Regions from separate parts of the Psychrobacillus sp. NPDC096389 genome, predicted to be linked through region 4. Evidence: riboswitches for the same ligand, from Rfam matches in the RefSeq annotation. Region 4 holds a riboswitch; each other region holds the start of a gene.
What was found. A riboswitch is a leader RNA that binds a small molecule or an ion and turns the genes downstream of it on or off. The one in region 4 is predicted to bind cobalamin.
Positions count from the first base shown of each region.

Region 1 (3,188 bases), on a different contig from region 4:
CGATATGGAATCTGTAAACGAAGCAGTAGACAAGATTAAAGCTGATCTTGGCTCTATCGACATATTAGTAAACAGTGCGGGTATTAGTAAATTTGGTAATTTCCTTGAACTAGATCCAGAAGAATGGGCAAAAATTATTCAAGTAAATGTCATGGGGACTTATTACGTAACGCGAGCTGTATTACCTGAAATGATTGAAAGACAGACAGGGGATATTATTAATATTTCCTCCACAGCAGGTCAAAAAGGAGCACCAGTAACAAGTGCTTATAGTGCATCAAAAGCAGCAGTAATTGCTTTGAGCGAATCCTTGATGCTAGAAGTTAGAAAGCATAATGTCCGTGTCGTTACATTAACGCCAAGTACAGTAGCAACAGATATGGCGGTCGAATTAAACTTAACAGACGGCAATCCAGAAAAAGTTATGCAGCCAGAAGATCTTGCAGACTTTATGGTCGCTCAGCTTAAAATGAATCCAAGAATCCTACTTAAATCAGCTGGATTATGGTCAACTAATCCATAAATACGAATAGGGAAAAATCCTTTTCGAAAAAAGTATTGCAAATTATTAGATAATGAAGTAGAGTTGTAAGCAACAATAAAATTTAATAGTTTTTCTTATCTAGAGAGGTTTAGGGACTGGCCCGATGACACCTCAGCAACCGCCTGTTATGGCACGGTGCTAATTCCAGCAAGTCGATTAAAGACTTGATAGATGAGGAAAAGACTTATTCATACGAAGAGTCTGCTCCTTTAATAATTATCAGGAGCAGACTCTTTTTTGTCTTTACAATCACAGTATATAAAATGTTAACGATAAATTGGTACCGTTACGGTTTAAAAGGGAATTCGGTGAAATACCGAAGCTGTCCCCGCAACTGTAAGTGTGGACGACTGTTGAAACAGCCACTGCGAGCAATCGTGGGAAGGTCAGCAGAAGGATGAAACACGAGCCAGTATACCTGCCTTTTATCGTATGAAGCAACACTTTCTTCGGGGGTTGAGAGGTGGGGGCGAGGGGCTATTTTCATCGTATCGGTGGATTAGTCTTGTTGTTTCCTACTTTTTATTTTGAGCGATGGCTCAGCCGAAGATGGCTGGGACATCGCTTTTTTTGTTTACATTACATTACCAACTGGAAAGGGGGTGATTGAAAAAGTGAGATTCACAGGTTTACATATTTAAAAACATAAACTAAAAGGGGAGAATATGCATGGTAAACGTACAAAGTTCAAATATTGGATATCCAAGAATTGGTGAAAAGCGTGAATGGAAAAGAGCGTTAGAAAGTTTTTGGAACGGTAAGATTTCAGAAGCGGAACTGTTAACAACGACGGATGCAATACGTCTTGCGAATTTGCGTAAACAGAAAGAATTAGGAATCGATCTTATTCCGGTAGGAGACTTTTCACTATATGACCATGTGCTCGATACATCAGTTATGTTTGGAGTTGTTCCAAAGCGCTTTACATATACAGGTGGAAAAGTGTCTTTGGAGACTTATTTTGCAATTGCCCGTGGAAATAAAGATGCAGTAGCATCGGAAATGACGAAATGGTTCAATACGAATTATCATTATATCGTACCAGAACTTGAAGGTGTAACACCGCAATTAGTAGAGAATCGTCCACTTACTTTTTATAAAGAAGCAAAAGAGAAGCTAGGTATTAATGGAAAACCTGTTATTTTGGGACCAGTTACTTATATTAAACTGGCAAGGACAGAAAATTTCACTTCTTTATTACAACAGCTTACACCACTGTATATTCAAGTGTTAAAAGAACTTGCGGAGGCAGGAGCAAAGTGGGTGCAACTTGACGAGCCAATTTTGACTAGTAAATTGTCTAGCGAAGAAATAGGGCAAGTGAAACAAGTTTATACTGCAATTCATGAGGCAGTTCCAGGACTCAATATTATCCTGCAAACGTATTTTGAAAAAGCTGCTGATTATGAAGCGGTTGCTGAGTTGCCAGTGAAAGGACTAGGTCTGGACTTTGTGCACGGAGATTCGCTTGAACAGCTACGGAAATATGGATTCCCTAAAGACAAAATCCTTTTTGCAGGTGTCATTGATGGACGAAATGTATGGCGCGCAGAATTGGATAAAAAAGTGGCACTTCTAAACGAAATTCAAGCATATGTTGAAAAAGATCGGCTTATTGTTCAACCTTCTGCATCTCTTTTACATGTACCGGTCAGTACGAAATCAGAAGAGCGACTAGATTCAATCATAAAAGGCGGGCTAGCATTCGCTGATGAAAAGCTTGTTGAAATTGTTCTGCTAAGTAAAGGAGTACATGAAGGAACTGAGGTGATTGAAGCAGAACTTGAAGAAAGTAAAAATGCCCTTTCTATTTTAAATAACTCCAAGTACAGACAAAACGCAAAAGTGAAGGGAAGTATTGAAAAACTAACAGAACAAGATGTGAACCGTGCATTACCATTTGCTGAACGTATTAAAAAGCAACAGCAACGATTTAACTTACCTCTTCTCCCAACAACGACAATCGGGAGTTTGCCGCAAACCCCTGAAGTAAGACAAACTAGATCGAAATGGCGAAAAGGGGAAATAACGGATCAAGCATATGAGCGATTTGTTAATGAACAGATTGAAAAATGGATTAAAATTCAAGAGGAAATTGGCATTGACGTTTTAGTTCATGGTGAATTTGAGAGAACAGATATGGTAGAATACTTCGGTGAAAAATTTGGTGGTTTTGCGGTGTCACAATTTGGCTGGGTTCAATCATACGGTTCGCGCTGTGTTAAACCTCCACTTATTTTGGGGGATGTTGCGTTCAGTGAACCAATTACAGTGAGGGAAAGTGTTTATGCCCAATCGTTAACGACGAAGCCAGTAAAAGGAATGTTGACAGGACCTGTAACGATTTTGAACTGGTCATTTGTACGTGACGATATCCCTCGTTTTGATGTGTTAAACCAAATTGCATATGCACTTCGTCAGGAAATCGAGGAGCTTGAAAAGAATGGAATCGGCATGATTCAAGTAGATGAACCTGCATTAAGAGAAGGATTGCCATTAAACCCTGAAAAAAGGGACGACTATTTAAATGCAGCCGTATATGCATTTAAACTGGCAACTGCTTCAGTAAAAAATGATACGCAAATCCATACACATATGTGTTATTCAGAATTCAGCGGTATAATCGATTCCATTAGTGCCCTAG
Region 1 covers NZ_JBIWFB010000008.1:161,682-164,869, forward strand. Annotated here, with positions in the region: gene ACIQ38_RS18085 (3-ketoacyl-ACP reductase) at 1-523, shown strand, start outside; SAM riboswitch class I at 616-722, shown strand; cobalamin riboswitch at 805-984, shown strand; gene metE (5-methyltetrahydropteroyltriglutamate--homocysteine S-methyltransferase) at 1,214-3,188, shown strand, end outside.
Region 1: linked by a shared signal. The riboswitch ahead of metE (5-methyltetrahydropteroyltriglutamate--homocysteine S-methyltransferase) and the one ahead of ACIQ38_RS01685 (ABC transporter substrate-binding protein) in region 4 are both predicted to bind cobalamin.

Region 2 (3,188 bases), on a different contig from region 4:
ATCCAGCCATGCATTCGATAGTGCACTAACGATTTCTTCTCTCGTACCTCCAAGCATTTTCGTTACGACAGCAGTAGTAGCAATTTTGACGAATAAAACATGGTCAAGTCCAACTCGATTTAAACTGTTTTCTAGTGCAAGGACGCCTTGGATTTCATGTGCTTTAATCATCATTTCTAACACGTATTGGATTGTTAAAGGCTCTTTTCCTTCTGCAATATTTTTCTGCGATAAATAATCGGCAACAGCAAGGATTCCCCCTAGGTTGTCTGATGGATGGCCCCATTCTGCCGCTAGCCATGTATCATTGAAATCTAGCCATCTGATCATACATCCGATATTAAAAGCTCCTTTTACTGGATCGAGGACAAAGGAAGTACCAGGTACTCGCGAGCCGTTCGGAACAACTGTACCCGGCACAACTGGTCCCAATAGCTTCGTGCATTCCGGGTAATTGAGTGCGAGAATACCGCATCCAAGCGTGTCTAATAATACGTACTGTGCTGTTTGAAAAGCTTCCTCGCTAACGATGTCTTTATGCAGTACATAATCTGCTATTTCCTCTAGTAAAATATCCGTTTTCGTTCGTTCATTGATAGATAACAAGTTAATCTTTCCTTTCCAATGATATTAGTTTAAAATTGATATGGATGTTTTGCAGAACATTCATATGGCGGGCGTGCTTTAAGCTACTATTTGTCTATTGGTTGATAATAATGGCGCGTCGCTCGCCTGTATAATGTACTCTCGGTCGAAATAATCGGTTATTTGCATGCTGCTCCATCACATGTGCGCATAAACCTACTGTTCTAGAACTATAGAAAATCGGTGTATATAAAGGAATCGGAATACCGAGCATCCAATATACCGGCGCTGCATAATAGTCAAGATTTGGGTAGATGCCCTTTTCTTTCTCCATTATTCTTTCCCCGGCTTCACACATTTGATACAGAAGATCGTCCCCTTGTATCTCACATAATTGACGTAATGCATCTTTCATAATGGTTGCTCTAGGATCCATTTTTTTCATATAAACACGATGACCAAATCCCATAATCCGATCTTTATTGGCCAATTTTGTTTCCAGCACTTTTTCAAATTCTTCTACCGTTTTTGCTTCTAGTAGCATATACATAACTGCTTCGTTTGCTCCGCCGTGCAAATTTCCTTTTAGGGAAGCGACTGCTCCAGTGAGTGCACCATACATATCGGATTTTGTGGAAGCTATTACTCTAGCAGTAAAGGTAGAGTTTGGCATTTCATGCTCACTATACAAAACAAGCGAACGATCAAATATCTGTTCTTCTAACGGGGTCGGTTTTTTACCCGTAATCATATAAAAAAAGTTGGCACTGTACGATAATTCTGGAAGTGGCGCTATCACATCTTGCTGTTGGGTTACTCTATAGCTATTTGCAACGAGATTCGGAACCTTCCCCAATAGTTTAAGTGCCTTTTTCATATTTGCTTCTGCTGTGCTGTCATCTATTTGTTGATCAAATCCCGCTAGAGAAGAAAGCCCCGTGCGTAAAGCATCCATCGGGTGTGTATTACTAGGTAGAAGCTTAAAGATATCTAGTATTTCCTTTGGCACATCATATTCTCTCTTTAATACTTCTTCCAAAGCGGCTTTTTCTTCTATGTTTGGAAGTTCTCCTGCGAGTAAAAGGTGAACAATATCTAAATACTCTTTTGTTTTGGATAACTCAATAAGGTCATATCCTTGAATAACGATTTCCCCTTGTACTGTATCTAAAAAGGAAATTTTTGTTTCTGCCGCCACTACACCATCGAGGCCTGGATAAAATTTCTGTACAGCTTCCATTTCTTTTCCTCCCATCCAAATTGTATGCTTGCTCTTTTTGAAAGCCCTTACAAAGGAACGTGCTTTTGAAAGAAAGTAATCTTCGTTTTCAAGTTCATTATTTATAAAAATGGACAATAAAAAAACAACTTCTATGAAGAAGTTGTTAAGACACGAAGGAATACTTAAATAAACATGTTTAAAAAAACACGCTCATTACTCTCGCACTTAACACCCCCTATCCTCGTAGGTATTGATGCATGCTAAAATAGGCAGGTCTCCTGGCTTATGGTCATTGCTTTTCGAACCTTCCCATCTTCTTTTGAAGAAAACAGTGGCTTTTTCGAATCGCTCCCATATACAGTTGCGGGACAGCGTCGGACTCTAACCGAACTTCCCTTTTAAGCAGAAAAGCTATTTGCTATTTCTGCACCTATTTCTACACTTATTCAATTTTCTATTCCAACATATCAAATATTCTTAACATTTACAATTGTTTTTTAAAAATCATTTGTTATTTTCTATTTTTAGCGAGCGAGGAAAATTTTCATAACGATAAGAAAAGTAAAAAATCCCTTGCCTTTATAAAAGAGGCAAGGGACTGGTACAAATATGGATTTCTACATCTTATTTTTTCTTATTATTCTCTTCAAGGCATTGATAAACCGCCATCAAATCTCTTTTATTCAACTCGCGTATACGATTGAAAATTGGAATGGCAGCAACAGCTTCCGAATATAAATTATTCTCCACCACATCACTTACTTTTCCACTGTGCCATGTTTGAATGGTAGTGCCTTCAATTACTTCCTGAAGTCCTTCCTCATTAATACCACTTGCATGACAGCTCACACAAGGGATCGTTAATTTTAATACACCATCATGGAGATTTTCTTCTGTAATGACTTTCTTTCCTTTACAGAACGGGCATGGATGACTTTTTTTGATTTTATTTATTTGGGTAACAATTTTTTTATATCCAAAAGCTTCATACACATACGTTAGTTTTTTGTACTTCCCATTGGTGAAATACTGATCAATAATTGTTTCTCTCGTCTCCGTGATATGGTCAAAATCACAGATGGTTACCTCGTTATTTGTGCTGATGGATTCGATATTGCCTTTAATCGTTTCCCAAAATGGTAAAGCATTTTGTAACACTACTTCATAACCAGCAAAGCTCGCCATCTCCAATTCAAACATTTTCAGCGCGACTTGTGTTTCTCTAGGTAGCAAAGACACATCCTCTGTCAAAGTCATCTCTCCACCGACAATAGATTTCATTTTTACTAGTTCTGGTAACATCCCTACTGTTTCCAACACTTGATCGAGCGGCTGATGAATAATCTCCCGAATATCTGTGTTCCCAAATTGGAGTTTTCTA
Region 2 covers NZ_JBIWFB010000005.1:70,555-73,742, forward strand. Annotated here, with positions in the region: gene prpD (2-methylcitrate dehydratase) at 1-606, opposite strand, end outside; gene mmgD (citrate synthase) at 701-1,825, opposite strand; cobalamin riboswitch at 2,059-2,256, opposite strand; gene ACIQ38_RS13685 (ATP-binding cassette domain-containing protein) at 2,432-3,188, opposite strand, start outside.
Region 2: linked by a shared signal. The riboswitch ahead of mmgD (citrate synthase) and the one ahead of ACIQ38_RS01685 (ABC transporter substrate-binding protein) in region 4 are both predicted to bind cobalamin.

Region 3 (3,188 bases), on a different contig from region 4:
CTTCTTATGAAGGAAAGAAACCTTTTCTGTATGTATTAAGTGGTTCTATTCAAATTGGAGACTATACTGTCAATAAACAAGAAGCCGTGACAGATTTAGTAGAGGAAATTCCTTTTTTCACAGCAAACGAAGATACAACTGTCATCTTGTTTTTAGTAGATATGCATGCGCCAGCTTTCTCAGATGGTACCATTAGCGGAACTAAAATTCAGAGATAAATTAGTAATGGAAGAGCGTACCGATCATTTGTTGATTCGGCACGCTTTTTTTGCCTAGGAAACTATAAAAATTTAGACTTGTGGATAATTTATAAAAGTTACATGAGGTATGGCATTTTTTGTATTATACGTAGTATAGGGAGAATGCGTCGCAAGGTATCCGCTAGCCTTCGCGCTTGGCGCATCATGCATGAGCCAACTCGTGTTTCACACGAGTCGAGTGTCTTATGACTGCGACTCATGCGGCCCGAAACACTGCGGCAAATATATCCGAGCTAATTATCTGGAGAAGTTTACCCAATAAAAAATGCGCAACATTCTAGCCATTACTCGCAACATTGTATAGAATTCCCGCAACATTCTACCTCAAATGCGCAACATTGACAAAAATGAGTCACAGCCATCGTTGTCTCACTCCAAGTAAACTTGTTGTTATAAGGATTAGTTGCTTTCATATGCAATTTAGTTGCTCTCACGCCTATTTTGGTTGCTTTGGGAGTAGATTTAGTTGCTTTCCACAATCAATTGGTTGCCCTAAGCCATTTACTGGATACACTCCATGAAAAAATTTGCATCACATTTTGGTTTTAGTGAGCAGATACTCAATAAGTAAATAATTTCTATTGATTTTCACTGTAGATGGCGACTCCTATCGAGACCAACAAAATGTTGGTCTCGAAGGTGTTACCACATGATGTGGCGCTCTTAGCCTTTGTTCTTCTGGGAGTAAAATGAGCCTTCACAAGGATGAAGGCTCATCACTCACCCCACGGAAAGCGTCCGTCCTGCAGCGAAAATCATGGCGGACACTTTATCCAGCTCGCTAAGACGCATTCTCCCTATTATGTGTATCCATCATATTTAGTAAATCAAGCAAGACACAGGCATCTTAGCACTTTTATTATATTATTCCTCTTCAATCTTTCCAAAAACTTCATCTTTTGTTTGTTCGAATGCTTTTTGCAAATTGCGTTTGTACAATTCTTTCTCTTGTTCATTCAAATTTAACGTATTACTTATTTCTTCTTCATAGTATTTAAAGATAGTCTGAAGTGATGTGGATTCATTTGCGATACTATTTGTCATTAATGTATGTTTAAAGCTTTCTACGTAATAATTTTTTGTTCCAACTGTCATGTCCTAACTTCCTTTCTATCGTAAACATAAAAAGCATCTTCCCTTAGTTGTTACAAAGGAAGATGCTAATTCAATTGAATGAATATGGTTGCTCGTTGTCGTGACGAAAAATTGGTATAGAAAAGAAAATCACTATAAATGGCATAGTGAAATAAGAGGAGTCGATTCCTCCAATGTTTCTTTCCGATTACGTTTTTTCGTACGGCAGCAAATTCAAGCCGTTGCTTGTTCATAGCTGCACTTAACACCTCCTATTTCCGCGTAGGTTTTGGTGTGTACTTGAAATAGGCAGGTCTCCTGGCTCATGATCATGGCGTTTCTTTCCCTTCCCATTAACGATTAACAGTGGATTTGAAAGAATTGCTCCCATTTACAGTTGCGGGACAGCGTCGGTTTTTCACCGAACTTCCCTTTTAAGCTATTTTACCGAAGGAAAATAGCACCTAAATCTACACGTTATTCAGTTGTTCTTTTACTATAACATAGATGAAGTAGAAGAATTTTTTTTTATAAACAATCGCAAATTTGGACAAGAAAATGGCTTGGTCCCTTCCTATAATCAATAGGAGGGGGGAGAAGAATGACTATATGGAAGACAAAAAATCCGTATCAAGTTTATATTTATACTTGTTTTTTATCACAATTATTTTTTACATTTATTTTCACTGTAAGTTTGTTATATCAAGTGAAAATTGTCATGCTAGATCCATTGCAACTTGTTTTAGTAGGGACTGTTTTGGAACTATCCGTTTTTCTATTTGAAATTCCAACTGGAGTAATTTCAGATGTAAAAAGCCGGAAGCTCTCCATTATAATTGGGTACTTTTTAATAGGGGGTGGTTTTTTAATCGAGGGGTTATTCCCATATTTTATGACTGTGATTTTAGCGCAAGTTGCATGGGGAATTGGTTATACATTTACTAGTGGTTCCTTGCAAGCTTGGATTGCAGACGAAGTAGGGGAAGAGCGTGCTTCTTTAGCGTTCATACGAGGAGCAAAGGCTGGTAATCTTGGGCAAGTCATAGCAATACCTCTAAGTATATTAACGGGTCTTTATATGATTAATCTACCAATCATTATTGGTGGACTTTGTATGGTTGGGTTGGCGATATACTTAATCATATTTATGAAGGAAGAAAACTTTAAACCTCTAGAAAAAACGGAAAGAACATCTACTTGGGAAAGTATGAAGGGAAGTATGGGGAAGATTATTTTTCATGCTAGAACTAGCTTTATCATCAGAATGCTTTTCCTTATTGCTTTATTCGTTGGATTTTATAGTGAAGGATTCGATCGTTTATGGATGTCCCATTTTTTTGATGTATCTAATCTAGTAGCGCTAACGGATGAAAAGCTAGTTTTATTAACTGGAGGTATTCAATTTATGGTTGTGCTAATTTCTTTTGTAGTACTCCATTTAATGAATAGAAGCTCTATCCATCAGTATTTAAAGCATATTTATATGGTCCTTTTTACATGTAGCTTATTTATTATTGCTTCATTGATCGGCTTTGCATTGTCAACATATGCAATTGGCTTATTAGTATTTTATATCATTATTCAAGTCACAAGAAAAGTGATGTATCCGTTAGAGGATATTTGGCTAAATAAGATCATTCCAGAGTCGTCTACACGTGCAACATTTTTTTCCGTAAAAGGCCAAGTGGATGCTATCGGTCAAATTGGCGGAGCTCCTGTGATTGGTTATATTGCAACAAATTTCACGATAAGAACGGCAATTATTGTTAGCGCAATTTTGTTAACTCCAGTTCTATTTTTATACAATGTCGTTTTGAAAAAGCATCGGTCTTGATACTGATGCTTTTGTTTTCA
Region 3 covers NZ_JBIWFB010000007.1:101,433-104,620, forward strand. Annotated here, with positions in the region: gene ACIQ38_RS16655 (pirin family protein) at 1-218, shown strand, start outside; gene ACIQ38_RS16660 (hypothetical protein) at 1,125-1,355, opposite strand; cobalamin riboswitch at 1,626-1,817, opposite strand; gene ACIQ38_RS16665 (MFS transporter) at 1,936-3,168, shown strand.
Region 3: linked by a shared signal. The riboswitch ahead of ACIQ38_RS16660 (hypothetical protein) and the one ahead of ACIQ38_RS01685 (ABC transporter substrate-binding protein) in region 4 are both predicted to bind cobalamin.

Region 4 (3,188 bases):
AATAGATGATACGTTTGAACCTATTTTAAGAGAAAATGTTGCTGAAAATTTGAAACTTATTCAAAAGAAATTCATGGAAAGCTATATTACTCATAAAGATAGTATGTCTGTAGAGGAATGGCTGCCGATGGAATTGCACATTAATCTTCCCGAGAAATCAAGAGGAGAAATCCAAAAAATTAGCTCTGAAATCATTAGTACAATAACAGGGATCGAAGAAAAAAAGTTTTCATTGGAACAAGCAATTAATAATGGTCGCAGTAAGGAGTCGTGGTTTGCATCTGAGACGAAAAGGGCTTCTGCACATCTAAGTGTTCAGGAAACATCAAAATATCTTCAAAACTTGGATAATGCATTAGTTTCTGCAAATGATGCTTTATATGAGACAATCGTTACCCAAAATGGGATAGTAAATTTGAATCCGAGGCTAGATGGATTTATAGCTGAACAATATCATACCCAAACATTTAATCTGAACGCAGAGGCTACTGGTAGTGAGTACAGGGCAAAAGTTTTACAACCAGAAGGGAAGGGCTATACTAAAAATTCTGTAGATGTTGTAATTGTTGACAGTAACGGTAAAGTTGTAAAAAGATATCAATCAAAATATTGTAAAGATGCTGAAAGTACTTTAGATGCTTTTAAAAAGGGTGATTATAGAGGCCAGAGAAAACTAGTTCCAGATGGTCAAGAGACAGATATTAAAAATTCAACAAATGTGATAGAGGCACCAGATGGGACAAAAAGCAAACCATTGTCAAAAGAATCAGCGAAAAATCTACAAAAAGAAGCCCAAAGTGGGAAATGGAATGATCTGAATTGGAGCGAATATCAGGCTAAAGATTTAGCAATGGGAATCGGAAAGCAAGCTGGACAGGCTGCATTGATGGGTGCAACAATGGGAGTAGGGTTTAATGTTGCTCAAAAAGCTTGGAACGGAGAAAAGATTGATGGTGAAGAAATTATAGAAACTGCTTTGGTATCCGGTGCTGACTTTGGGATTAAGGCAGCGGCAGCAGGAGCTATAAAAGTAGGTGCAGAAAAAGGTCTTATTTCCGCTATTCCAAAAGGTACACCTGCAGGAACTATTGCAAATATTGCTCATGTAGCAGTTGAAAATGTAAAAGTTATTGGTAAAATGGCTACTGGTGAACTTACTATTAAAGAAGGAATAGATAAAATGGAACAGGTTACTGTTTCAACAGTTGCTGGAATTGCAGGTAGTGCTGAAGGTGCCGCAATTGGAGCGGCTATTGGAACTGTATTTGGTCCGATAGGTACTGCTGTTGGGGGCTTTATCGGTGGAACAGTGGGATACATGGCAGGGTCAAAAGTTGGGGAAACCGTCGTAAAGGGCGTTCAAAAGGTTCGTGAAGTTGCGAAGGATGCAATTCAATCTTTGGGAAGTACAGTTAAAACGGGTATAAGTAATGCTTGGAATGGAGTTAAAAGTCTATTAAGTTGGTAGCATTTAGGGTGCTACATCTCTATTTGTTTGGACCTAGGTTGGAGGTTTTTTTGCTGGAAGTATCGTTTAGTTGGAAAACGATATTTTCCTTTAATTCGTGGCTATAAAATCTCTGTCGACAACCATGCCATTTCATGTATAATTAAGTCGATGCATGCTAAATATTTTGAAAATAAAGGTGCTTGCTACTAACCTAGTAAGTTAAAAGGGAAGCTGGTTCAAATCCAGCACGGTCCCGCCACTGTAAATGATAGAACACTATCATGAGTCAGAAAACCTGCCTTTATGTGAAAACACTTTAGTGCCTACGAGGATAGGTGATGTGTGAGTCGGCTTGGCATTTAGTAAACCTAGCAGATTTATACCTATTCTATCTCTCGTTCATTGGACGAGAGATTTTTATTTGCACAAGAAAATGGGGGAGTAACAGATGAAGAAATTATGGAAATTATGGATGACATCCGCTTTAGCAGTATTGCTTTTGGTAGGATGTGGCCAAAAAGAAGAAACACCTGTTGAAACTAACGACAATGCACAACAACAAGAACAACCAGCAGCGGTAGAAGAAGCAGCATTCCCGATTACAATGACAGACGCAGTTGGCAATGAAATAACTTTAGAAGAAGCTCCAAAAACAATCGTTTCTATGATCCCAAGTAATACAGAAATTTTATTTGCTCTTGGGTTAAATGATGAAATCGTTGGTGTAAATGACTATGATAACTATCCAGAAGAAGCGCTAGAAAAAGAGAAAATTGGCGGACAGGAATTCAACGTAGAGAAAATCGTATCGATGAATCCAGATATCGTCTTTGCGCATGAGTCAGGTTTAGGCGTGGGTGAAGCTGGATTACAACAAATCCGCGACGCTGGTGTGAAAGTATTTGTTGTGAAAAATGCAGCAGATTTCAATGAAACATATACAACTATCGAACAAATTGGTCGTGCAACAGGTAAATTAGAAGAAGCACAAACAATTGTAGAAGATATGAAAGCAAAAGTAGAAGAAGTAAAAGAAAAAGTAGCAAAAGTAGAAACAAAGAAAACAGTATTTGTAGAAAATTCGGATGTTCCTGATATTTATACAGCTGGTAAAGGAACATTTATCCAAGAAATTTTAGACATGGTGAATGCAGAAAATATCGCAGCAGATCAAGAAGGCTGGTTTATAATGTCGCCAGAAGAAATAGTTAATCGTAACCCGGACGTAATCGTTATTATGTATAGCTATGTAGATGGAATTGTAGATAGCGTCAAAGCACGTGATGGTTTCGATACGGTTACTGCGGTTCAAAATGATGCTGTAGTACAAGTAGATGAAAACTTAACAAGTCGTACAGGTCCACGTCTTGCAGAAGGATTAGAAGAAATCGCGAAGGCAATTTACCCAGAGGTATTTAGTGAGTAAAGCCTTGATCGGCTACATCTTGTCGATTGCGGCGCTACTTGTTGCAATTTGGCTTGGTGTATCGGTCGGATCCGTTAAGGTACCGATCAGCACTTTATGGGATACGGGAGCAGATGCAATCGCGTCGAATATCGTTTGGAAAATTCGCATGCCGCGTGTTGTACTTGCGGGGTTAGTTGGTGCATCGCTAGCCATCGCAGGTGCTGCGTTTCAAGGGTTGTTAAAAAATCCGCTTGCCGATCCTTATACGTTAGGAGTGTCGTCCGGTGCCTCGGTAGGCGCCGTGACTACGCTCTTTTTCGGTATTTCGGT
Region 4 covers NZ_JBIWFB010000001.1:338,209-341,396, forward strand. Annotated here, with positions in the region: gene ACIQ38_RS01680 (hypothetical protein) at 1-1,468, shown strand, start outside; cobalamin riboswitch at 1,628-1,767, shown strand; gene ACIQ38_RS01685 (ABC transporter substrate-binding protein) at 1,899-2,876, shown strand; gene ACIQ38_RS01690 (FecCD family ABC transporter permease) at 2,881-3,188, shown strand, end outside.